DNA from 3 places in the Streptomyces sp. NPDC001410 genome. Region 2 is predicted to be linked to each of the others. Evidence: riboswitches for the same ligand, from Rfam matches in the RefSeq annotation. Region 2 holds a riboswitch; each other region holds the start of a gene.

Evidence for each region. Region 2 has a riboswitch for cobalamin ahead of ACFY3C_RS07815 (CbtB-domain containing protein). Riboswitches for the same ligand answer to the same signal wherever they lie in the genome.
Region 1: linked by a shared signal. The riboswitch ahead of ACFY3C_RS15835 (cobalamin biosynthesis protein) and the one ahead of ACFY3C_RS07815 (CbtB-domain containing protein) in region 2 are both predicted to bind cobalamin.
Region 3: linked by a shared signal. The riboswitch ahead of ACFY3C_RS29925 (prenyltransferase/squalene oxidase repeat-containing protein) and the one ahead of ACFY3C_RS07815 (CbtB-domain containing protein) in region 2 are both predicted to bind cobalamin.

Annotation. Positions count from the first base shown of each region.
Region 1 is NZ_JBIAWE010000006.1:418,248-425,659, reverse strand. Features, by position in the region: gene ACFY3C_RS15855 (class II aldolase/adducin family protein) at 515-1,189, opposite strand; gene ACFY3C_RS15850 (lysozyme) at 1,423-2,184, shown strand; gene ACFY3C_RS15845 (anion permease) at 2,328-3,575, shown strand; gene ACFY3C_RS15840 (hypothetical protein) at 3,604-3,831, shown strand; cobalamin riboswitch at 4,073-4,215, shown strand; gene ACFY3C_RS15835 (cobalamin biosynthesis protein) at 4,315-5,259, shown strand; gene ACFY3C_RS15830 (cobyric acid synthase) at 5,256-6,839, shown strand; gene cobN (cobaltochelatase subunit CobN) at 6,836-7,412, shown strand, end outside.
Region 2 is NZ_JBIAWE010000003.1:259,504-266,915, forward strand. Features, by position in the region: gene ACFY3C_RS07810 (MMPL family transporter) at 1-1,846, shown strand, start outside; cobalamin riboswitch at 1,963-2,105, shown strand; gene ACFY3C_RS07815 (CbtB-domain containing protein) at 2,142-2,363, shown strand; gene ACFY3C_RS07820 (CbtA family protein) at 2,385-3,137, shown strand; gene ACFY3C_RS07825 (hypothetical protein) at 3,230-3,583, shown strand; gene ACFY3C_RS07830 (histidine phosphatase family protein) at 3,590-4,168, opposite strand; gene metE (5-methyltetrahydropteroyltriglutamate--homocysteine S-methyltransferase) at 4,294-6,597, opposite strand; partial or broken gene ACFY3C_RS07840 (short-chain fatty acyl-CoA regulator family protein) at 6,657-6,932, shown strand; gene ACFY3C_RS07845 (IclR family transcriptional regulator) at 7,030-7,412, opposite strand, start outside.
Region 3 is NZ_JBIAWE010000014.1:238,634-246,045, forward strand. Features, by position in the region: gene ACFY3C_RS29905 (MAB_1171c family putative transporter) at 1-277, opposite strand, end outside; gene ACFY3C_RS29910 (hypothetical protein) at 277-876, opposite strand; gene ACFY3C_RS29915 (XRE family transcriptional regulator) at 1,000-1,602, opposite strand; gene ACFY3C_RS29920 (hypothetical protein) at 1,852-2,898, shown strand; cobalamin riboswitch at 3,054-3,189, shown strand; gene ACFY3C_RS29925 (prenyltransferase/squalene oxidase repeat-containing protein) at 3,299-4,528, shown strand; gene ACFY3C_RS29930 (SCO2322 family protein) at 4,525-5,178, shown strand; gene ACFY3C_RS29935 (energy-coupling factor transporter transmembrane component T) at 5,171-6,340, shown strand; gene ACFY3C_RS29940 (ABC transporter ATP-binding protein) at 6,337-7,412, shown strand, end outside.

The DNA of each region.
Region 1 (7,412 bases), on a different contig from region 2:
GCCGGGCCGGTGCGGGCCGAGCCGAGCCGAGGCCGAGCCGAGCCGGGCCGGTGCAGGCAGGGCAGGTGCGGGCCGGGCCAAGCCGGGCCGGTGCGGGCCAAGCCGGGCCGGGCAGGTGCGCCGTTGCGGAAGAGCGCACCGTGGCCGAGCGTCGCTGCGGCGGAGAGAACCGATGATCCGAGCCGGGCCGATGCGGGCCGGGCCAAGCCGGGCCGGTGCGGGCAGGTGCGGGCCAAGCCGAGCCGGTGCAGGCCAAGCAGGTGCGAGCCGAGCCTGGCCAAGCCGGTGCAGGCTGAGCCCGGCCAAGCCGAGCCGGTGCAGGCCGAGCCCGGCCGCTGCGGCTGGCGGTCAGAAGGCCAGACGACCAGACGACCAGACGACCAGACGACCAGACGACCAGACGACCAGACGACCAGACGACCAGACGACCAGACGACCAAGCGGCCAAGCGCCCAGGCGCCCAGGCGCCCAGGCGCCCAGGCGCCCAGGCGCCCAGGCGCCCAGGCGCCCAAGGTCAGCTGCGTTGGCCGTAGCCCTTCAAACGTGTGCCGGCCTCCTCCATCTGTATGTCCGTCAGCAGGGAGGGCGTCAGGCCCGGCACCGACGATGCCGTCAGCCACAGGCGGCACATCCACTCCAGCTGGGCGGTGCGGTCGTAGGCCTGGTCGAGGGTGGTGCCGTAGGTGATCGTGCCGTGGTTCTGCAGCAGGCAGCCGGAGCGGTCGGCGAGGGCGTCGAGCATGTTCGCGGCCAGCTCGTCGGTGCCGTAGGTCGCGTAGCGGGCGACACGCACGCGGCCGCCGAGGGCGCCGGCCATGTAGTGGATCGGCGGCAGCTCGGTCACGAGGGTGGAGACGGCCGTGGCGTGCACGGCGTGGGTGTGGACGACGGCCCGGGCGTCGGTGGTGCGGTAGACGGCGAGGTGCATGGGCAGTTCGCTGGTCGGCACGAGCGTGCCGAGCACCTGGCGCCCGTCGAGATCGACGCCGGTGATGTCGTCCGGGGTCAGCCGGTCGTAGGGCACGCCCGAAGGGGTGACCAGCACGACGCCCCCGACGCGTGCCGAGACGTTTCCCGAGGTGCCGACGACCAGTCCGTCGGCCACCGTCCGGCGGGCCGTGGCGACCAGCGCCTCCCAGACGTGCGCCGCTTCCGCTTCCCGCTCCGCTTCCCGCCGCTGTTCAGCCATGCCGCGATCCTGCCAGCCGGCCCGGCTCGGAGCGGCCCGTCGGCGTGCTTCGGGCCGGAACCCGTACCGCCGAACGAGTGAAGGCCGCCGCGAAACACCCGAAATCATCATGTTTTAAGTGATCATCAGGCATTCAATGATCTTTCATACCCGGATCTTTCTTACTGGGATCTTTCTTGCTCGGATCTTTCCTGCTCGCTGGACGACGTTCCACCGCCACTCCAGGGGGACACATGCCTCGTGCTCGCACCGCCTCCCGCTCCCGCCGCCGCGCGGGCGTTCTCGCGGCCGCCACCGCGGCGCTCGCCCTCACGGGCACCCAGGCCGCGGCCGCCGGGTCACCGGCGTCCGCCGTGGGCCCGCTCAGAGGCCACGACGTGTCGTCCCACCAGCAGCACGTCGACTTCCCCGCCGCCCGGTCGGACGGCGCACGGTTCACCTACATCAAGGCGACCGAGTCCACGACCTACCAGAACCCCTACTTCGACCGGCAGTACGAGGGCGCGCGCCAGGCGGGCCTGATCCGGGGCGCGTACCACTTCGCGCGGCCGGACCGCTCCTCGGGCGCCGAGCAGGCCGCGTACTTCGTGCAGCACGGCGGGGACTGGCGGGCGGACGGCTGGACGCTGCCGCCCGCGCTCGACATCGAGTACAACCCGTACGACGACAAGCACGAGTGCTACGGGCTGGACCGGACGCGGATGGTCGACTGGATCCGCTCCTTCAGCGACGAGGTCGAGCGGGAGACCGGCCGGCGTCCGGTCATCTACACCACCGCCCACTGGTGGCAGGCCTGCACCGGCGACAGCCGCGCCTTCGCCGGGGACCACCCCCTGTGGATCGCCCGGCACGGCACGTCGGACCCGGGAGAACTGCCGGGCGGCTGGACACACTGGACCTTCTGGCAGTTCGGCACCGAGGGCGGTCTGCCGGGTGACCAGAATCTCTTCAACGGGCCGCCGAGCCTGCTGCAGGCCTTCGCGCGGGGTTGGTAGCCAAGGGGCGCCTGGGGTGTCGGACTCGAACGACATCCCAGCCATCCTTTGACGACACCCTGACGCCTGCCTCAGTTCACCTTCCGTTCACCCAGGTTGCCTACGGTCCAACAGCCAATGACCTCGAACGATTGCCTGGGTAAATGGAAAACTTCTCGCTGATCCTCGCGATTGTGGTGGTAACCGCACTCGCGTTCGATTTCACGAACGGTTTCCACGACACCGCCAACGCGATGGCCACGACCATCTCGACCGGTGCGCTCAAGCCCAAGGTGGCGGTGGCCATGTCCGCCGCCCTCAACCTTGTAGGCGCTTTCCTCTCCGTGGAGGTCGCCAACACGATCTCCAAGGGCCTTGTCGATGAGAACGGCATCCGTCCCGAGGTCATATTCGCCGCCCTGGTCGGCGCGATCCTCTGGAACCTGATGACCTGGCTGGTGGGACTGCCGTCCAGCTCCTCGCACGCCCTGATGGGCGGCCTGATCGGCGCCACCGTCGCCTCCGCGGGCTTCGGTGCCGTCCACAGTGACGTGCTCGTCACCAAGGTGCTGCTCCCGGCGGTCGCCGCGCCGATCGTCGCGGGTCTCGCCGCGATGCTGGCCACCCGCTTCTCCTACGGCATCGGCAAGAACGCCGACGGCGAGGCCACCCGCAAGGGCTACCGCGCCGGTCAGATCGCCTCCGCCGGTCTGGTCTCCCTCGCCCACGGCACCAACGACGCGCAGAAGACGATGGGCATCATCACCCTCGCGCTGATCGCGGGCGGCGCCATCGCCCCCGGCTCCAACCCTCCCATCTGGGTCATCCTCTCCGCGGGTCTGGCGATCGCGCTCGGCACCTACATCGGCGGCTGGCGGATCATCCGCACCATGGGCAAGGGCCTGACCGACCTCGAGCCGCAACAGGGCTTCGCCGCCCAGACCAGCGCGGCCACGGCCATCCTGGCCTCCTCGCACCTCGGCTTCTCCCTCTCCACCACCCACGTCGTCTCCGGCTCGGTGATGGGTGCGGGTCTGGGCCGCAAGGGCGGTGTGGTCCGCTGGTCCACCGCGACCCGCATGTTCATCGCCTGGGCGCTGACCCTGCCGGCCGCCGCGCTGGTCGGCGCGGGCGCCGAGTCCGTCATGGACCTGGGTGACTGGGGCACCGCGGCCGTCGCCGTCTTCCTGGTCGGCGCCAGCGCCGCGATCTGGAAGATCTCCCGCCGCGAGGTCGTCGACCACACCAACGTCGTCGACGACACGGAGGAGCCGGCCGGCGTGGTGACCACCGCCATCGCCGCGGTGACCCCGCCGCCCGCGGGCATCGTCGCCGAGGACCTGTCGGTCACGATCCCGGCCCAGGCCACCACCGAACCGGCTCCGGCGACTCCGCCGGCCGCCGCAGTCTGACCGCCCGGAAACTGAAGGAAGCATCCCCATGAAGATCGACTGGGCGGCTCTCGGCTCCGTCTTCGGCGTCAGCCTCGCGTTCACGGTGGGCCTGGTGGCCCTGTTCACCCTCGGCGTCAACGGCCTGTCGCGCCGCGAGAAGGCCACGGCGCAGGGTGGGTCCGCGGCGCTGGCCGTGACCGGTGCGTACGTGTGCTTCGCGGCTTGTGCGGCCGCGGTGGCGTACGGGATCTATCTGATCGTGGCGAAGCCCTGACGCGTAAATCCTCATCGTCCGCCCTGTCGGCACCGATTCAGTCGGAGCGACAGGGCGGACGTGTGTCCGCCGCGGCCTGGACGCTCTTGCAGGCGATCACGGTCCGTGAGCGCGAGCGGGATCCCCGCATGCCGTCCGAGGGAGCGGAATTCACCGCAACCCGGTCGCTCGGCGCCGCCCGGCGGGCCGGCGATGTGGGCCTCAGCACAGTCCGGCTTCCCAGGTCAAAGGCAAGTTGACGGCCCTTCCGGGCGCGTGGTGGACTGCCCGGGCCATGTACGGCGGCAGGAGAGGAAGCCGGTGCGAATCCGGCGCGGTCCCGCCACTGTCACCGGGGAAGAAATCCCCGGGAGCCAGGAACTCTCACCGCCGGTCTCGTCGAACCAGGGCGTGGACACCCTGAGTGAGGACATATCGCCATGCGCGGCTGCCGATTGAGGTTCAGTAACCAGGCCCTGCCTGCCCCGACGGCCGGCTGAGCCGATGGGTGCCGATCGCTTCTACGCGTACGGCGCCGCCGCCGGCCTCGTCGGCGACCTGGTCCTCGGCGATCCGCGCCGCGGGCATCCGGTCGCCGCGTTCGGGCGGGCTGCCGCCGCCGTGGAACGCGCGCTGTGGCACGACCACCGCGGCTGGGGTGCGCTGCACACCGCCGTGTGCGCCGGAGGCGCCGTCGCGCTGGGGGCCGTGGCCGAGCGGGCAGTGCGCCGCTCCCCCGTCGCTTCCGTCGCGCTGACCGCCGCCGCCACCTGGGCCGTGGTCGGGGGTACTTCGCTCGCCCGGGAGGCGCGGACCGTCGGGCGCGCGCTGGAGGCCGGGGACGTCGAGGCGGCCCGGGCGCGCCTGCCGCATCTGTGCGGGCGGGATCCGCAGGCCCTCGACGCCGACGGGATCGCCCGAGCGGTCGTGGAGTCCGTCGCCGAGAACACCTCCGACGCCGTGGTGGGTGCGCTGGTGTGGGGTGCGGTGGGCGGGGTGCCGGGGCTGCTGGGGTTCCGGGCCGTCAACACCCTGGACGCGATGGTGGGGCACAAGTCGGCCCGCTTCCGGCGCTACGGCTGGGCTTCCGCCCGGCTCGACGACGTCGTCGGGTGGCCGGGGGCGCGGCTGACCGCCGTACTCGCCGCCGCGGCCGGACCGGACCCCCGCGGCGCGGTGCGTGCCTGGCGGGCGGACGCCCGCAAGCACCCGAGTCCCAACGCCGGGCCCGTCGAGGCCTCGTTCGCGGGTGCCCTCGGTGTCCGGCTGGGCGGGACGCTCTCCTACGGCGGACGCGTCGAACACCGGCCCGTACTGGGCGGGGACACCGGCCGGGCGGTCCGGGTCACCGACATCGACCGGGCCGTACGGCTCTCCCGCCGGGTCGGCCTGCTCGCGCTCGGCGTCACGGTCGCCGCGCGCCGACTCGTGAAGGGACGTGGCAAGTGAACGGTGGTCTGCTCGTCGCCGGCACCACCTCCGACGCCGGCAAGAGCGTCGTGACGGCCGGGATCTGCCGGTGGCTGGTGCGCCAGGGCGTCAAGGTCGCGCCCTTCAAGGCGCAGAACATGTCCCTCAACTCGTTCGTGACCCGGGAGGGTGCCGAGATCGGGCGGGCCCAGGCCATGCAGGCCCAGGCCTGCCGTGTCGAGCCGACCGCGCTGATGAACCCCGTGCTGCTCAAGCCCGGTGGCGAGCAGAGCAGTCAGGTGGTGCTGCTCGGCAAGCCGGTGGGCGAGCTGAGCGCGCGCGGCTTCTTCGGGGGGTCTGGGGGGGCGTCCCCCGGGAAAAGGCTGCACGGGGGGCGCCAACAGCAGCTGCTCGGCACGGTGCTGGACTGTCTGGCCGAGTTGCGGGGCACGTATGACGCGGTGATCTGTGAGGGGGCCGGTTCGCCCGCGGAGATCAATCTGCGGCGCACCGACATCGTGAACATGGGGATCGCGCGGAACGCGCGGCTGCCCGTGCTGGTGGTGGGCGACATCGACCGCGGAGGCGTGTTCGCCTCCTTCTTCGGGACCGTCGCGCTGCTGTCCCAGGAGGACCAGGAGCTGGTCGCCGGGTTCCTGGTGAACAAGTTCCGCGGGGATGTCAGCCTGCTGGAGCCGGGGTTGGACATGCTGCACGGGCTCACCGGGCGGCACACCTACGGCGTGCTGCCGTTCCGGCACGGGCTCGGCATCGACGAGGAGGACGGGATGGGGGTCCCCCCGCGCGAGCGAAGCCGAGCGTGGGGGAGGGTCTCCCTGCGCGGGACCGTGCGGGAGTCGAACACCGCCCCGCCCGTCGGCGAGGACGTGCTGCGGGTCGCCGTCTGCGCGGTCCCGCTCATGTCCAACTTCACGGACGTGGACGCGCTGGCCGCCGAACCGGGCGTCGTGGTGCGGTTCGTGGACCGGCCGGAGGAGCTGGCGGACGCGGACCTGGTCGTGGTCCCGGGCACGCGCGGGACCGTACGGGCGCTGGAGTGGCTGCGGGAGCGGGGCCTCGCGGACGCACTGGTGCGCAGGGCCGCCGAGCAGCGCCCGATTCTCGGTATCTGCGGCGGCTTCCAGGTGCTCGGCGAGCACATCGAGGACGAGGTCGAGTCGCGCGCCGGCGCCGTTCCCGGACTCGGCCTGCTGCCCGTGCGGGTGCGGTTCGCCCGCGAGAAGACCCTCACCCGGCCGGTCGGGAAAGCCCTCGGCGAGCGGGTCGAGGGGTACGAGATCCATCACGGGGTCGCCTCCATAGAGGGCGGGGAAGCCTTCTTGGACGGCTGCCGGGTCGGTCAGACCTGGGGCACGCACTGGCACGGCTCGCTGGAGTCGGACGGTTTCCGGCGGGCCTTCCTGCGCGAGGTGGCGGCCGCCGCGGGGCGCCGCTTCGTACCGGCCCCCGACACCTCGTTCGCCGCGCTGCGCGAGGAGCAGCTCGACCGGCTCGGCGACCTGATCGAACAGCACGCGGACACGGACGCGCTCTGGCGGCTCATCGAGTCGGGCGCGCCGCAAGGACTGCCTTTCATTCCACCGGGAGCGCCCGCATGAGCACAGTGTTGTTGTTGTCCACCGCCGACACCGATCTGCTGGCGGCCCGGGCCTCCGGCGCCGGCTACCGGATCGGGAACCCGACCCGGGTGGACGTCGCCGAGGAGCTGCCGGGCCTCGTCGAGGGCGCGGACATCGCCGTCGTACGGCTGCTGGGCGGCAAGCGTGCCTGGGAGGACGGGCTGGCCGCGCTGCGGGCGTCCGGCGTGCCGACCGTGCTGCTGGGCGGCGAGGCCGTGCCGGACGCCGAGCTGATGGCCGAGTCGTCCGTACCGGCGGGCGTGGTGGCGGAGGCCCTGAAGTACCTGGTCGAGGGCGGGCCCGCGAACCTGACCGAGCTGGCCCGGTTCCTGTCCGACACCGTGCTGCTGACCGGCGAGGGCTTCGAAGAGCCGCGGAAGATGCCCGAGTACGGCGTGCACGGCTCGTACGAGATCCGGGACGGCCGGCCCACCGTGGGCGTCCTCTTCTACCGGGCGCACGAACTGAGCGGCAACACCGCCTTCGTGGACACGCTGTGCGAGGCGATCGAGGCGCGGGGCGCCAACGCCCTGCCCGTGTACTGCGGTTCGC
Region 2 (7,412 bases):
CAAGGACGGCAGGTATGACCTGACCCTGGTGCAGATGGACAGCAAGAACGCCGGCCAGCCCAAACAGATCGACGCGGCCAAGGTGTTGCGCGACGACGTCAAGGAACTGGCCAAGGGCACGAACCTCGACGTCAAGCTCGGTGGCTCGGCCGCGCAGGCCCTGGACCAGCAGGACTCGTCCAAGCGGGGCCAGGCACTGATCGGTATCGGCACCTTCGCGATCATCCTGGTCACCCTGCTGATCATCTTCCGTGCGCCGATCCTTGCGATCCTCCCCCTGGTCCTGATCGGCCTGGTGTCGGCCGTCGCCAACGGCCTGATCGCCTACGCCACCAAGCTGTTCGACCTGCAGGCCAACAGCTCGATCTCGTCGATCCTGATCGTCGTGCTCTTCGGCGTGGGCACGGACTACTTCCTCTTCCTGATGTTCCGCTACCGCGAGCGCCTGCGCGCCGGCGACGAGCCGAAACAGGCCATGATCAACGCGGTCGACCGGGTCGGCGAGGCCATCGCCTCGGCCGCCGGAGCGGTCATCATCGCCTTCCTCGCGCTGGTGCTGTCCACGCTCGGCTTCCTCAAGCAGATGGGCCCGGCACTCGCCATCGCGGTCGCCGCCACGCTGGTCGCGGGCCTGACCCTGATCCCGGCCGTGGTCTCGCTCATCGGACCGAAGGTCTTCTGGCCCTCCAAGTCCTGGCAGCGGGAGCCGGAGAACGCCCGGTTCGCCGCCCTCGGCCGCGGCGTGCAGCGCCGTCCGGCGCTGACCGCCGCGGTGTCCGGCCTCGTCCTGGTCGCACTGTCGCTCGGCACCCTCGGCTTCAACGCCACGTTCGACCTGGCGGCGGGCTCCATGCCCAAGACCAAGGAGTCCATGGTCGTCCAGGACGAGATGCAGAAGGCGTACTCGGCGGGCGCCGCCGCACCCACCGACGTCTTCCTGTCCAGCACCGACGGCCAGCAGCTGGACAAGTCCGGCCTGGACGCGTACGCGCAGAAGCTCGGGGCTGTGGACGGCGTCGCGAACGCCCGCCTTACCCAGCTGAACAAGGGCGGCACCACCGCCGACTTCACCGTCACGCTCAAGTACGAGGCGTCGACGGACAAGGCGATCGATGCCGTGGGCGAGGTGCGCGACGTCGCGCACTCCGACGCCCCCAAGGGCACCGAAGCCGTCGTCGGCGGCATGTCCTCGATCTACAAGGACATCGCCACGGCCGTCAATCACGACTACCGGACGGTCTTCCCCGTCGCCGCCCTCCTCATCATGATCATCCTGGGGCTGCTGCTGCGCAGTGTGGTCGCCCCCTGGTACCTGATGGCCTCGGTGGGCCTCGGCTTCGGTGCCACCCTCGGTGCCACGGTCTGGATCTTCCAGGAGGGGCAGGGGCACTCGGGTCTGATGTTCATGCTCCCGGTGATCATGTACCTGTTCGTGGTCGCCATCGGCACCGACTACAACATCCTCATGATCGCCCGGCTCCGCGAGGAGGCCCGCGAGGGCCGCGAGCCCCGCGAGGCGGCCGGCATGGCGCTCCGGCACGCCGGGCCGACCGTGGCGGCGGCCGGCTTCATCCTGGCGGCTACCTTCGCCACCATGATGCTGGCGGGCAACTCGCTGCTGACGGAGATGGGTTTCGCGGTCTCCTTCGGCATCGCGGTCGCCGCCTTCGTGATGGCGATGTTCTTCACGCCGAGCCTCACCGCGCTGATCGGCCACGCGGCGTGGTGGCCGGGCCACGGGGACCAGGCACGGGAAGCGGCCGGTGCCGGATCGCCTGACACCGGTTCGGTTCCCGGCCAGAACCGGGACACGGTTGCACCCGATCCGTCGGGCCGCCGCGGCTAGCGGCACGAGGACGGAGCAGGTCTGCCGGGCCGCACAGCCCGGCAGACCCGACCCGCCGTCATCGCAGCGGCCGACGCGAGAGGAAGATCACGAAGGACGACGCGGTCTTGGCCATGCACGCGCCACGCGGTACGGTCTGTCCGATATCGACGACGGCGAGACGGAAGCCGGTGGGAATCCGGAACGGTCGCGCCACTGTATGCGGAACACCCCTGGGTGTCCCGTGAGTCAGACCCGTGGCCGTCGTCATGTGCACCACCGAGATGGGACGCGAACTCCCAGAGGAGGTCCTGCCATGGCGCAGACCGTCGCCCAGCCGACAGCCACCACCCCCGCCGTTCCCGCCACGCTGCCGCTCAAGGCGATCGCTCCGTGGGCGGTCTTCTTCGGCATCCTCATGCTCGTCCTGCTGTACTTCGTCGGTGCCGAGCAGGGCGCCACCTCCGTGTTCAACGGCACGGACGTCCACGAGTGGGTGCACGACGCACGCCACCTGCTCGGCTTCCCCTGCCACTGACGCGAGGGACGCCGCTCAGCCATGAACTCCGCAACCGTGAGAAACCTTCTCGTCCGGGGCATGCTCGCCGGCCTGGCCGCCGGCGTGCTCGCCCTGGTCGCCGCCTACTTCCTGGGTGAGCCGAACGTCGACAGCGCGATCAGCTTCGAGGACGCCCACACTCACGAGCACGGGATGGAGGTCGTCTCCCGCTCCCTGCAGTCCACCCTGGGCCTCGCCACCGGTGTCCTCGTCTACGGGGTCGCCTTCGGCGGCATCGCCGCGCTCGCCTTCTGCGTCGCGCTCGGCCGTGTCGGCCGCTTCAGCCCGCGGGCGACCGCACTGCTGCTGTCCGGCTGCGCGCTGCTCGCCGTGTACGTCGTCCCGTTCCTGAAGTACCCGGCCAACCCGCCGTCGGTCGGCGAGCCCGACACCATCGGCAGGCGGACGACCCTGTACTTCCTGATGATGCTGCTCAGCGTGCTCCTGGCGGTCGCCGCCACCATCCTGGGCAAGCGCCTCGCACCCACCCTGGGCACCTGGTACGCGACTGTCCTCGCGGTCGCCGCCTTCGCCGTCGCGATCGGCCTGGCCTACGCCTTCCTGCCGGTCGTCAACGAGGTGCCGAAGGACTTCCCGGCCACCCTGCTGTGGCGGTTCCGCCTCTCCGCACTGGCCATCCAGGCCGTTCTGTGGGGCGGATTCGGCCTGCTCTTCGGCGAGTTGGCCGAGCGGCAGCTGAACCCGAAGCCCGCGACCGCCGCGTCCGGGCGAAGAGTTCCCGCCACGCACTGATCCCTTCAGGACACGACAGGGCCCTTCGGAACCGTCCGGGGGCCCTCTCGCGTTTCCGGGACACCGGCGGAGGCGACGAGCGGAGGAGCCGAGTGGCCAGACAACGTCCCGAACCGCGCCATATCACGCTCGGCGGACGTGAGGCGGTCGCCCTGACCATGGAGGAGTACGCCCAACTCATCGCCAGCCGACGCCAGATCGGCGGCCAGAGCGCGCGCGTACGGGTGCTCGCCCAGCAGGTCAAGCGGACCGAGAGACTGCTCGACGAGCTGGAGGCCCTGGTCGGTGGCCCAACGACCGTATGCGGCACCCGGGATGAGGGCCCGGGCCGGCGGGCGATGCCCGACTGCCACGTCAACCACGGCACGACCGGCGACACGGACACCGACTGCCTGCGGTGCGCGATAGCGGCACTGTTGCGTCGCCATCGGGACGCGACCTTCTGACCGCTGTCACTCGCCAGGCTGGGCGAGGCCGTGTCCGAGCCGCACGTTCCAGCGCCCGGACCGGCCGGTGACCTCCGTCGCCGTGAGCGGCGGGACGTCGAGGCGCCAGAACGCCGCCTCGGGTGCGCCCAACGCGTGCACCACCACAGCCCGTACGACCTCGGGCTCCACCACGGCGATCGTCCTGCCGTCCGCCGGCCCACTCGTCTCCAGCCAGCGCGCGACCCGCGCACACAGCTCCCGCACCGACTCGCCGCCATGCGGTGCAGCCCCGGGATCGGCCAGCCAGCGGGCTACTGCTTCCGGCTCGACGGCACCGACGTCGTCCAGCGTCCGCCCTCGCCACCGGCCCACGTCCAGACCCGAGAGCTCCGGTTCCACCGAGGCGTCGAGGCCGAGCGCGGCGGCCGTCTCCCGGCAGCGCACGCTGGGAGAGGCGAGGAGGCGGCCTGCTGCGGGCAGGGACCCGGCCGCCGACCTGGCCCGTGCCGCCGCGCTGTCCTCGATCGAGTCGCCGTCGTCGAAACGGGCCCGCCGCAGCGAGGGCGTGGTCGCGGGTGAGATGAGAGTGACACGGCTGGTCACGCGGTTTTTCCTCCTGCTTCCGCCGCGGGGCGGGGTGTCCTGGACTGCGTGCCTACGACGGTACGGGCATGCGTTGCGGCCGTGCAGACCCGCCCCGGTCGGTACGGCCGGGGCGGGCTCGGTGACTAGATCTCCGTGCGCACGGTCCGAGCCGCGGCGACCAGGTTCTCCAGGGAGGCCCGTACCTCCGGCCAGCCGCGGGTCTTGAGCCCGCAGTCCGGGTTGACCCACAGGCGTTCGGCGGGGATGGCCTTGAGCCCGAGGCGCAGGAGGTCGGCCGCCTCGGCGGCGCCGGGCACGCGCGGGGAGTGGATGTCGTAGACACCCGGTCCGGCCTCGCGCGGGTAGCCGTAGGCGGCGAGTTCACGGGCGACCTGCATGTGGGAGCGGGCGGCTTCCAGGCTGATGACGTCGGCGTCGAGGGCGTCGATGGCCTGGACGACGTCGCCGAACTCGGCGTAGCACATATGGGTGTGGATCTGGGTGTACGGGCGTACGCCGCTGGTGGAGAGCCGGAAGGCTTCCGTGGCCCACTCCAGGTAGGCCGGGCGGTCGGCGGACCGCAGCGGCAGGGTCTCGCGCAGCGCGGGCTCGTCGACCTGGATCACCGAAGTGCCCGCCGCCTCCAGGTCGTTCACCTCGTCGCGCAGGGCGAGGGCGACCTGGCGGGCGGTCTCGGCGAGCGGCTGGTCGTCACGGACGAACGACCAGGCGAGCATGGTGACCGGACCGGTGAGCATGCCCTTGACCGGGCGGTCGGTGAGGGACTGGGCGTACGTCGTCCAGCGCACCGTCATCGGTTCGGGGCGGGAGATGTCGCCGGCCAGGATCGGCGGGCGGACGTAACGGGTGCCGTACGACTGGACCCAGCCGTGCCGGGTGGCGAGGTAGCCGGAGAGCTGTTCGGCGAAGTACTGGACCATGTCGTTGCGTTCGGCCTCGCCGTGCACCAGGACGTCCAGGCCGGCCTGCTCCTGGAAGGAGATCACCTCCCGGATCTCCGCCCTGATGCGCTCCTCGTAGCCTTCCGTGCCGACGCGCCCCGCACGCAGGTCGGCCCGTGCGGTGCGCAGATCGCCGGTCTGCGGGAAGGAGCCGATGGTCGTCGTCGGCAGCAAGGGCAGGCGCAGGTGGGCGCGCTGGGCGGCGGACCGCTCGGGGTACGGCTGGGAGCGGCGGGCGTCCGCGGCGGTGACGGCGGCGGTGCGGGCGCGGACGGCCGGATCGCGCGTGATGGGGGAGCCGACCCGGGAGGCGAGGTCGGCGCGGTTTGCGGACAGTTCGGCGGCGATCGCGTCCGGGCCACGGGTCAGTCCGCGGGCCAGGGTGACGACTTCGGCGGTCTTCTGCCGGGCGAAGGCGAGCCAGCGCCGGATCTGCGGTGCGATGTCCCGCTCCGTTGAAGCGTCGAGGGGGACGTGCAGCAGCGAGCAGGAGGCCGACACATCGACCCGGCCGGCCAGGCCGAGCAGGGTGCCGAGCGTGGCGAGGGACTTCTCCAGGTCGTTGACCCAGACGTTGCGGCCGTCGACGACACCCGCGACCAGGCGCTTGCCGGGCAGCCCGCCGACCGCAGCGAGCGCCTCCAGGTTGGCGGCCTCGGTGAAGTCCAGGGCGAGTCCGTCCACCGGCGCCTTGGCCAGCACCGGCAGGGCCTCACCGAGCCGGCCGAAGTAGGAGGCGACCAGCAGCTTGGGCCGGTCGGTCAGCGCGCCGAGATCGCGGTAGGCGCGAGCCACGGCGTCCAGTTCGGCCGGGGTGCGCTCCTCGACCAGCGCGGGCTCGTCCAGCTGCACCCACTGCGCACCGGCCGCGCGCAGGTCGGCGAGGATCTCGGCGTACACCGGCAGCAGCCGGTCGAGGAGGGTGAGCGGGTCGAAGCTGGGCGCCACGCCGGGCGCGGGCTTGGCGAGCAGCAGGTAGGTGACGGGCCCGACGAGCACGGGCCGGGCCGTGAGTCCCAGGGCGAGGGCCTCCGCGTGCTCGGCGACCTGCCTGGCCGAGTCGGCCGTGAACACCGTGTCCGGGCCCAGTTCCGGGACCAGGTAGTGGTAGTTGGTGTCGAACCACTTGGTCATCTCCAGCGGCGCCGCGTCCTGGGTGCCGCGGGCCATGGCGAAGTACCCGTCGAGCGGATCGGCGGCGACGGCGGCCCGGTGCCGCTCGGGGATCGCGCCGACCATGACGGTGGTGTCGAGTACGTGGTCGTAGTACGAGAAGTCGCCGGTCGGCACCTCGTCGATGCCGGCCTCGGCGAGCTGCCGCCAGGTGGCGCGGCGCAGTTCGGCGGCGGTGGCACGCAGGGCGTCCGCGGTGACGCGGCCCGTCCAGTAGCCCTCGATCGCCTTCTTCAGTTCCCGGCTCTGTCCCTGACGGGGGTAGCCGTACACGGTGGCCCGTGCTGCCGCGGCTGCGGGCTTGGTGGTCACGGAGATCTCCTTCGCGAGATGGATCCCTGAGATCCCGGGGACGGGACGAGAGCGCGACCCGCGCCCTCACCCGGCACCGCGGCGGCTGGGGCGAACCCGGCAAGACCTTCGCCATCGGCCTCGGCTGCGAGATCCGCCACGCCCACCGCCTCGTCTACTCCGACGGCCTCGACCTCGCCAGCGCCTCCGCAGCCACCCCCATCGGCATGGGCTGCCGCGTCTGCGAACGCCTCGACTGCCCCCAGCGCGCGGCACCGCCCCTCGGCCGCCCATTGAGCATCGACCAGAACACCAGCACCTTTGTCCCGTATCCGGTGATGGGGACGGCCCCTTGACGGGTGCCCGAGCCGAGGGCGTGCCCGGCACCGGGTGCGAGGAGTTCGTGCGGCACTTCGTCGCGTCGGCGAGGGAGAACGTGACCCTCCCGTCGGCTCAACCCTCGCTGCCCAGGGGGTGGGTGAAGCCCTGGTCGGAGATGAGCCGGGCGCCCTGGGCGAGTTCTGCGGCGAAGCGCTCGACGGCCTCGTAGGGGAAGCGGTGGCTGGGACCGCTCAGCGAGAGGGATCCGACGACCCGGCCGGTGCGGCCGGTGACGGGCACCGCCACGGCGGTCAGTCCCTCGTCCCACTCGCTGCTGCTGACCGCGTAGCCCCGCTCGGCCGCATCGGCCGCCCAGGTCCGCAGCTGATCGGCGTACACCTCACCGTGGGGGGAAGTGGCGGCCACGCGCTGCAGGAGCGCATCGGAGGCGTCGCGCAGGAGGATCTTGGAGGAGGCGCCGGCCCACAGGGGCTGCTCGTCGCCGACGTCGACGA
Region 3 (7,412 bases), on a different contig from region 2:
TCAGCCAGAGGCAGGCCCCGCAGTAGGCGGTGAGGAGTGAATAGACCCACAGGCCCGCGAAGTTGGGGACGCCGGTGATCTCGTTGATGCCGTGCAGGTTGCCCGGGGGCAGCGAGGCGAAGACGACCGCGCCGATGCCGAGCAGCAGCGCGGTGGCCCGCAGGATCGGGTCCTGCCAGGCCCGTCGCAGCAGCGGCAGCTTGATGACGAAGGCCACCGCGAGCAGCACCGCGGGGACGGCGTAGGCGGCGAACGAACCCGCCATGTCCCAGCGCATCACGGCCCGCCGATGTTGCCCAGCGAGGACGACAGCCGTCCGGTGAGGGTGTCCTGGGTCGTCCGCCCGGCCGCCGCGCCCGGCCCGACGACCTTGGAGAACTTCGCCGCGAGCCGCAGCCCGCACTCCTCGGCCTCCCACTCCGCCTCGGCCGCCGCCGCGGCGGGCGACCGGGTGGCCATGGCGACCACCTGGTCCCAGGGGATGTCGTCCTCGGCCTGGGCGAGCAGCCGGCGGGCCGCGGCGGGCATGCCGGCCGGGTAGTGCACGTCCAGCGTCTGGTAGTGGATGTGGCCGATCTCGTGCCCCGCGATGACGAACTTGTGCTCGTCGGGCGCCCGGTCCTCGACCACGACGACGTACTGCTCGTCCATGGCGAAGGTGACCCCGGAGACGTCCAGGCCCGGCGGGAAGGTGACGAACTTCAGCCGGACCGGGCGGTCCAGCTGCGGGCTGAGCGTGGCGCAGACCGCGTGCAGGAACGCCTTCGGCTCGGTGGGCGGGGTCAGTGTCCGGGCGGTGTCACGGACGAGCCGGTCGAGGAACCGCTTCGGCGACCTGGTGGGTCTGCGGGACTTCGGCGCTCTGTCGGGGCTCATGCGTCGTCCTTGCGGTCGGCGGGCGTGCGGCGACCATAAGGCGGGGACGACGGTAACGGCACGTTCCCGCAGCCGCAACGATCATTTACGGCCAGAACTGGATCAGTTACGGCCGGAAGCGCATCAGGCACGCCCGGCGCCCCCGGCCTGCCCGGCCTGCTCCGACGCGATGATCATCTCCGCCAGATCGGCGAGCGTGGCCAGCTGACGGGCGTTCATCTGCGGGGCCCGCGCGGCCAGTCGGACCAGTCCGCTCTCCCGCAGCCGCAGCAGCGGGTCCGCCTCCGCCTCCAGGTCCTGCAGCACCGGCTGCAACGCCTCCTGCAGCGCCTCCTGTTCGTCCGCGGTGAAGAAGCCCGCGGGCAGACCGAAGAACCTGCGCAGCCGGTCGATGTGTTCGAGGCTCGGCAGGCCGCTCTTGCGCCACTCGCTCAGCCACTGCCGGCTGGTTCCGGCGATCCGGGCCAGCTCGTCCAGCGAGTACCGCTTGCCGTCGGGCCGGCGCCGGGTCTCGCGGACGAAGTCCAGCCGCTGCCGCACCCGCCCTGCGAGGCAGCCCTCCGGCACCCGGCCGCCCGAGAGCAGCTCGACGACGACGCCGACCGGGATGCCGGTGCGGTGGGAGAGGCCGGCGACGTCCAGGACCTCCGGCAGCCGGCCGGGCCGGCCGGTCAGCTCGCCGAGGCGGTCGAGTACGTCGGCCAGCGGGGCGTAGGCGTCACTCACCGAGGTCCCCCCTGGGCGTGTCGTCCGTTCCGTGGCTGAGCTGACGCGAGGCTACCCGGTCGCCCGTGCGCCGACCAGACGTGACAACACCCACTGCGGAATTAGGCAGCAATCGTTGACAGTTGACGGTGCGGTGGGTGAGGATCGGGGCACAGAGAGCAAGATCGACCCGCCTCGGGTGCTGCCTATGGGGGAGCAGCATCCGGGGCGTACCTCTGTCCGCCTTCTCCCCACGAAGGTGAGCCTTCGATGCCGCATGCCGTCCTGCTCCTCGGAGTGAGCCACCGGGCCGCGTACGACGCGTACCCGCTGGAGCGCATCGCGGCGGTCCACCCGGTGGTGCTGGTCGACCCGTTCCCGCCCGTCTGGGCACGCCCGTACCTGGCCGGGCACATCGCCGTGGACCCCGGCCAGGAGGCGGCCACCGCGGAGGCGGTCGCGCACTACGCGTTACGGCACCGGGTGAGCGGCGTACTGACCTGGACCAGGGAGTACCTGCCCGCCGCCGCACGCATCACGGCCCGGCTCGGCCTGCCCGGCATCCCGTACGAGACGGCCGTCGCCTGCGCCGACCCGGCCGCGGCCCAGGTGCTGCTCGCCCGGCACGGGATTCCCCCGGCCGGCCGGGAGGACGCCGACGCCCCGCTCGTCCGCGCCGAGACCGTCGTCCTGGACGACGAGGTCCGCATCGCCGCACTGACCCGTACGGCACCGGGCCCGCCGCCCGCCCGGCAGCCACTGCGGCACTCCGTGCACGCCCACGACGGGCTGCTGCACAATCGCTTCCTGCGGCAGACGGTGGAGCGGACCGTGCGCGCGCTCGGTCTCGCGCACACCGTCGCCCACATCGGCCTGCGGCTCACCGCCCGCGGACCCCGCGTCACGGACGTCGTCCCGCACCTGCCCGGCGATCTGATCCCGCTGCTGGTCGAGCTGGCCACCGGCGTCGACCTCGCCCGAGCCGCCGCCGCTCTGGCCGTCGGCCGGCTCCCTGACATGGCGCCGACCCGGCAGCGGGCGGCCTCGATCCAGTTCGCCTACCCGGCCACGACCGGCCGGCTGACCCACCTGGACATGGACCCGGCCGCCGCGTACGAGCCGTCCGCCGAGCGCATGGTCCTCACCCGGCAGCCCGGCGACCACGTCACGGCGGCCGCCCACGCCGACCCCGAGGACCGCCTCGCGCACTGGGTGGCGGAGGGCGAGACCCCGACGGACTGCGCGCACACCCTGCGCCGCATGGCCCGCCACCTGACCGTGGCCGTCACCCCACCGGCCCGGCCGTACGCGGCGTAGGGCCTGTCGGGCCAACGCCCGCGGCAGCCAAGCCCCTTCGATCCCGTACCCGCCGCCCGGGCGCCACGCCTCCCCCCGTTCTCCCCGCAGCCGCCATGGCCGTGACCCCGGTCACCGTCTCCGTGTGCCCACAGCCACCCCTCGGGCCGCGCACGGCTGCCGGTAAAGTGGCGGCGTCGTCATCACACCTGTACGGGGGGAAGCCGGTGCAATTCCGGCGCTGACCCGCAACCGTGAACTGTCCGTCCTGGACGGTGAGCCGGACTGCCCCGCCCGGGACGTTGACCGGCTCGCGTGCGCGGCGACCCGCAGCGCACGGCACCGTCGAGGTTTACGGAGCCGAGCCGCCCGGGTGTTCCCGTGCGCTGCCGGTTCCCCGCAGGAGAGGCAGTCGCCGACCATGAACGTCCGCCGCAGTGCAGCGGCTCTCGCCGCCGTAGGTGTGCTGGCCGCCGCCGCACCCGCCATGGCCGCCGACCCGTCCCCGTCCGCGCCTCCGAAGGTGACGATCCCGGCCGGTCTGTTCGGCAAGACGGACCCCACGTACGACGGTGTCTGGCGCCAGTCGCTCGCCCTGCTCGCCCAGCGGACGCTCGGCTACCGCCCGGCCGGCTCGGCCGTGGACTGGCTGGTCGGGCAGCAGTGCGACAAGGGCGGCTTCGCCGCGTTCCGGGCCGACACCGCCAAGCCCTGCGAGGGCAAGGGCGGCGCCCAGCCCGACACCAACAGCACGGCCGCCGCCGTCCAGGCGCTGCAGGCGGTCGGCGGTCACGACGCCGAGGTCCGCAAGGCTCTGGTCTGGCTGACGACGCTGCAGAACGAGGACGGCGGCTGGGGCTACTCACCCGGCGCTCCCAGCGACACCAACTCCACCGGCGTCGCCATCGGCGCGTTCGCCGCGGTCGGCCAGGACCCCGCCAAGCTGCACGCCCAGGGCAAGAGCCCGTACGACCTGCTGGCCAAGTTGTCCATGCCGTGCGACGGCACCGGGGGCGGAGCGCTCGCCTACCAGCCGGACAAGAAGGGCAAGCTGGTCGCCAACGCGGACGCGACGGCGGCCGGCGTGCTGGGCGCGCTCGGCAAGGGGTTCGCGCCGAAGGCCGGGAAGGCCCCGGAGCAGAGCTCCATCTGCCGCAACTCCGACAAGCCCACCCCGGCGGAGGTGGCGAGCGACGGCGCCGCCTATCTGGGGAAGGCCATGAACCCCGACGGGTACCTGAAGTCCGCCCTGCCCGGGGCCAAGGACCAGCCCGACTACGGCAACACGGCGGACGCGGTCGTCGCGCTCGCCGCGAAGGGCTGGGCGGGGCAGGCGAAGAAGCCGTACGCCTGGCTGGAGAAGAACGCGGCGAAGTGGGCGGAGCAGAGCGGCCCGGCCGCCTACGCCGAGCTGGTCTTCGCCGCGCACGCGATGGGTGAGGACCCGCACGACTTCGGCGGCACGGACCTGGCGCAGGCGCTCAACGCGACGGGCCCGGCGCCGCAGAAGGCCGCCGCCACCGCGGAGCCCGGCAAGCGCGCCGAGCACGACTCGGGCATCGGTGTCTGGTGGATCGTCGGTGCCGGCCTCGTCTTCGGCGTCGGCATCGGCATCCTGCTCAGCGGCCGCCGGAAGCGGCAGCAGCTGTGACCGCCGTCCGCCGTGCCGCGGCCCTGCTGGTCGCCGCGCTCGTCCTCCTCGCCGGTGCCGCCCAGGCGCACGCCACCGGCTACCGCTACTGGTCGTTCTGGGAGCGGGACGGCGGCCGCTGGACGTACGCCACCCAGGGCCCGTCGACCGCCCGTCCCGACGACGGCGCGATCCAGGGCTTCCGCTTCGCGGTGAGCGAGGACTCCGCGGACGCCAGCCGGCCGCGCGGCACGGCGGACTTCGCCACGATCTGCGCGGGGACGCCCGCGAAGCCGGGTACGAAGCGGGTCGCCCTCGTCATCGACTTCGGCACGCCCGCGGACGCCCCGTCCGGCGAGACCCCGCCCACCCGCCGCACCGCCTGCGCGCGCGTCTCCCCCGACGCGACGACGGCCGAGGCCCTGGCAGCCACCGCAAAGCCGCTCCGCTACGACACCAACGCCCTGTTGTGCGCGATCGCCGGGTATCCCCACAAGGGCTGCGGGGAGCAGGTGTCCGCCGACGACACGGAGAAGAAGGCGACGCCTGTCGGCGAGAAGCCCCGGCAGAAGGACAGCGGCCCCTCCCTCGGCCTGCCGATCGGCGTGGGCGCGGTCGTCCTCCTGGCAGGGGCGGCGGTGTGGCAGGCCCGGCGGCGCCGGGATGCGTAGTCCCCGGGCGCGGTCCGGTGGGGGCTGGTCGCGCCCACACGGCGGAGCCGCAGATCGACACAGCCCGCGTCCCTTCGGGGCGCGGCCGGCACCGCTCCACCCCGGCGCCTGGTGGCTCTGGTCGCTCGGGCTCGGTACGGCCGCCACCCGGACCACCAACCCGCTCCTCCTCGGCCTCCTCATAGCCGCGGCAGGCTACGTGGTGGCCACCCACCGCTCCAGCGCGCCCTGGGCCCGCTCCTACGCCGCCTTCGCCAAGCTCGCCGTCGCCGTGCTGCTCATCCGCCTCGCGTTCACGGTCGTCCTCGGCTCACCCATCCCCGGTACGCACGTCCTGCTCACCCTCCCCGAAGTGCCCCTCCCCCACTGGGCGCAGGGCATCCAGCTCGGCGGTGAGGTCACCGCGGAAGCGCTGCTCTTCGCCGGCTACAACGGCCTGAAGCTCGCCGCCCTCCTCATCTGTGTCGGCGCCGCCAACGCCCTGGCCAGCCCGGCGCGTCTGCTCAAGTCCCTGCCCGGTGCCCTGTACGAGACCGGCGTGGCCGTGGTCGTGGCGCTCACCTTCGCGCCGCACCTGATCGCCGACGTCCAGCGGCTGCGCGCCGCCCGCCGGCTGCGCGGCCGCCCGGACCGCGGGGTACGGGGCCTGCTCCAGGTCGGACTGCCGGTCCTGGAGGGCGCGTTGGAGCGTTCGGTCGCCCTCGCGGCCGCGATGGACGCCCGCGGCTACGGCCGTACCGCCGCCGTCCCCGCCCGGGTGCGCCGTACGACGTCCGCGCTCACCCTCGGCGGCCTGCTCGGCGTGTGTGCGGGGACGTACGGGCTGCTCACCGCGGAGGGCGGCACGTACGGGCTGCCGGTGCTGGGAGCCGGGGTCGTCGCCGCGCTCGCGGGCCTGCGCCTGGGCGGCCGCCGCACCCCGCGCACCCGGTACCGCCCGGAGCCGTGGGGTGTGCACGCGTGGCTGGTCGCGGGCTCGGGTGCCGTGGTCGCCGCGCTGCTCGCGCTCGCCTCCGTACGCGCCCCGGACGCGCTGCACCCCGGCGTAGTACCTCTGGTGGCCCCCACCCTGCCCCTGTGGCCCGCGGCCGCGGTATTGCCGGCCCTGCTGCCCGCCTTCATCGTCCCCAAGGACCCCCAGGACTCCAAGGAGCCGTCGTGATCCGCTTCGAGGAGGTCAGCGTCACCTACGAGGGCGCGGCCGAACCGACCGTCCGGGGCGTGGACTTCGAGGTCCCCGAGGGCGAACTCGTGCTGCTCGTCGGCCCGTCCGGGGTCGGCAAGTCGACGGTGCTGGGCGCGGTCAGCGGGCTGGTCCCGCACTTCACCGGCGGCACCCTGCGCGGCCGTGTCACGGTGGCCGGCCGGGACACCCGGACCCACAAGCCGCGCGAACTCGCGGACGTGGTCGGCACGGTGGGGCAGGACCCGCTCGCGCACTTCGTGACGGACACGGTGGAGGACGAACTCGCCTACGGCATGGAGTCGTTGGGGCTCGCTCCGGAGGTGATGCGGCGCCGGGTCGAGGAGACCCTGGACCTGCTGGGCCTCGCCGACCTGCGCGACCGCCCCATCGCCACGCTCTCCGGCGGACAGCGGCAGCGGGTCGCGATCGGCTCGGTCCTCACCCCGCACCCACGGGTGCTGGTCCTCGACGAGCCGACCTCGGCACTCGACCCGGCCGCCGCGGAGGAGGTCCTGGCGGTCCTGCAGCGCCTGGTCCACGACCTGGGCACAACGGTCCTACTGGCCGAGCACCGCCTGGAGCGTGTGATCCAGTACGCCGACCGGGTCGTACTGCTGCCCTCCCCAGGGGCCGCCCCGCTGCACGGCGACCCGGCCGAGGTGATGTCCGTCTCCCCGGTGTACCCACCGGTGGTGGACCTGGGCCGCCTGGCCGGCTGGTCCCCCCTCCCGTTGACCGTCCGAGACGCCCGCCGCCGGGCAGCCCGACTCCGGGAACTACTGGCCCAGGCGCCGACACCCGCGACCGAAGCACGGCCGGAGCCGTTGGCCGAGGTGGCGTCCCAGCCGGTGGCCGCCGACGGCGAGGACGCCTCACAGGGGCCACCCGCACCCGACGACGAAAGCTGTACGGGTGGTGCGGGTGGGAACGAGATCCGCGCCGAAGGCGAAGCCGAGGCGAGGATCGTCACGGCCAATGCGCCGCAGGCATCCCGCTGGCAGCGGATGTTCCGGCGAACCCCCGCTCCCACGGCCACCGCTGCCCCACA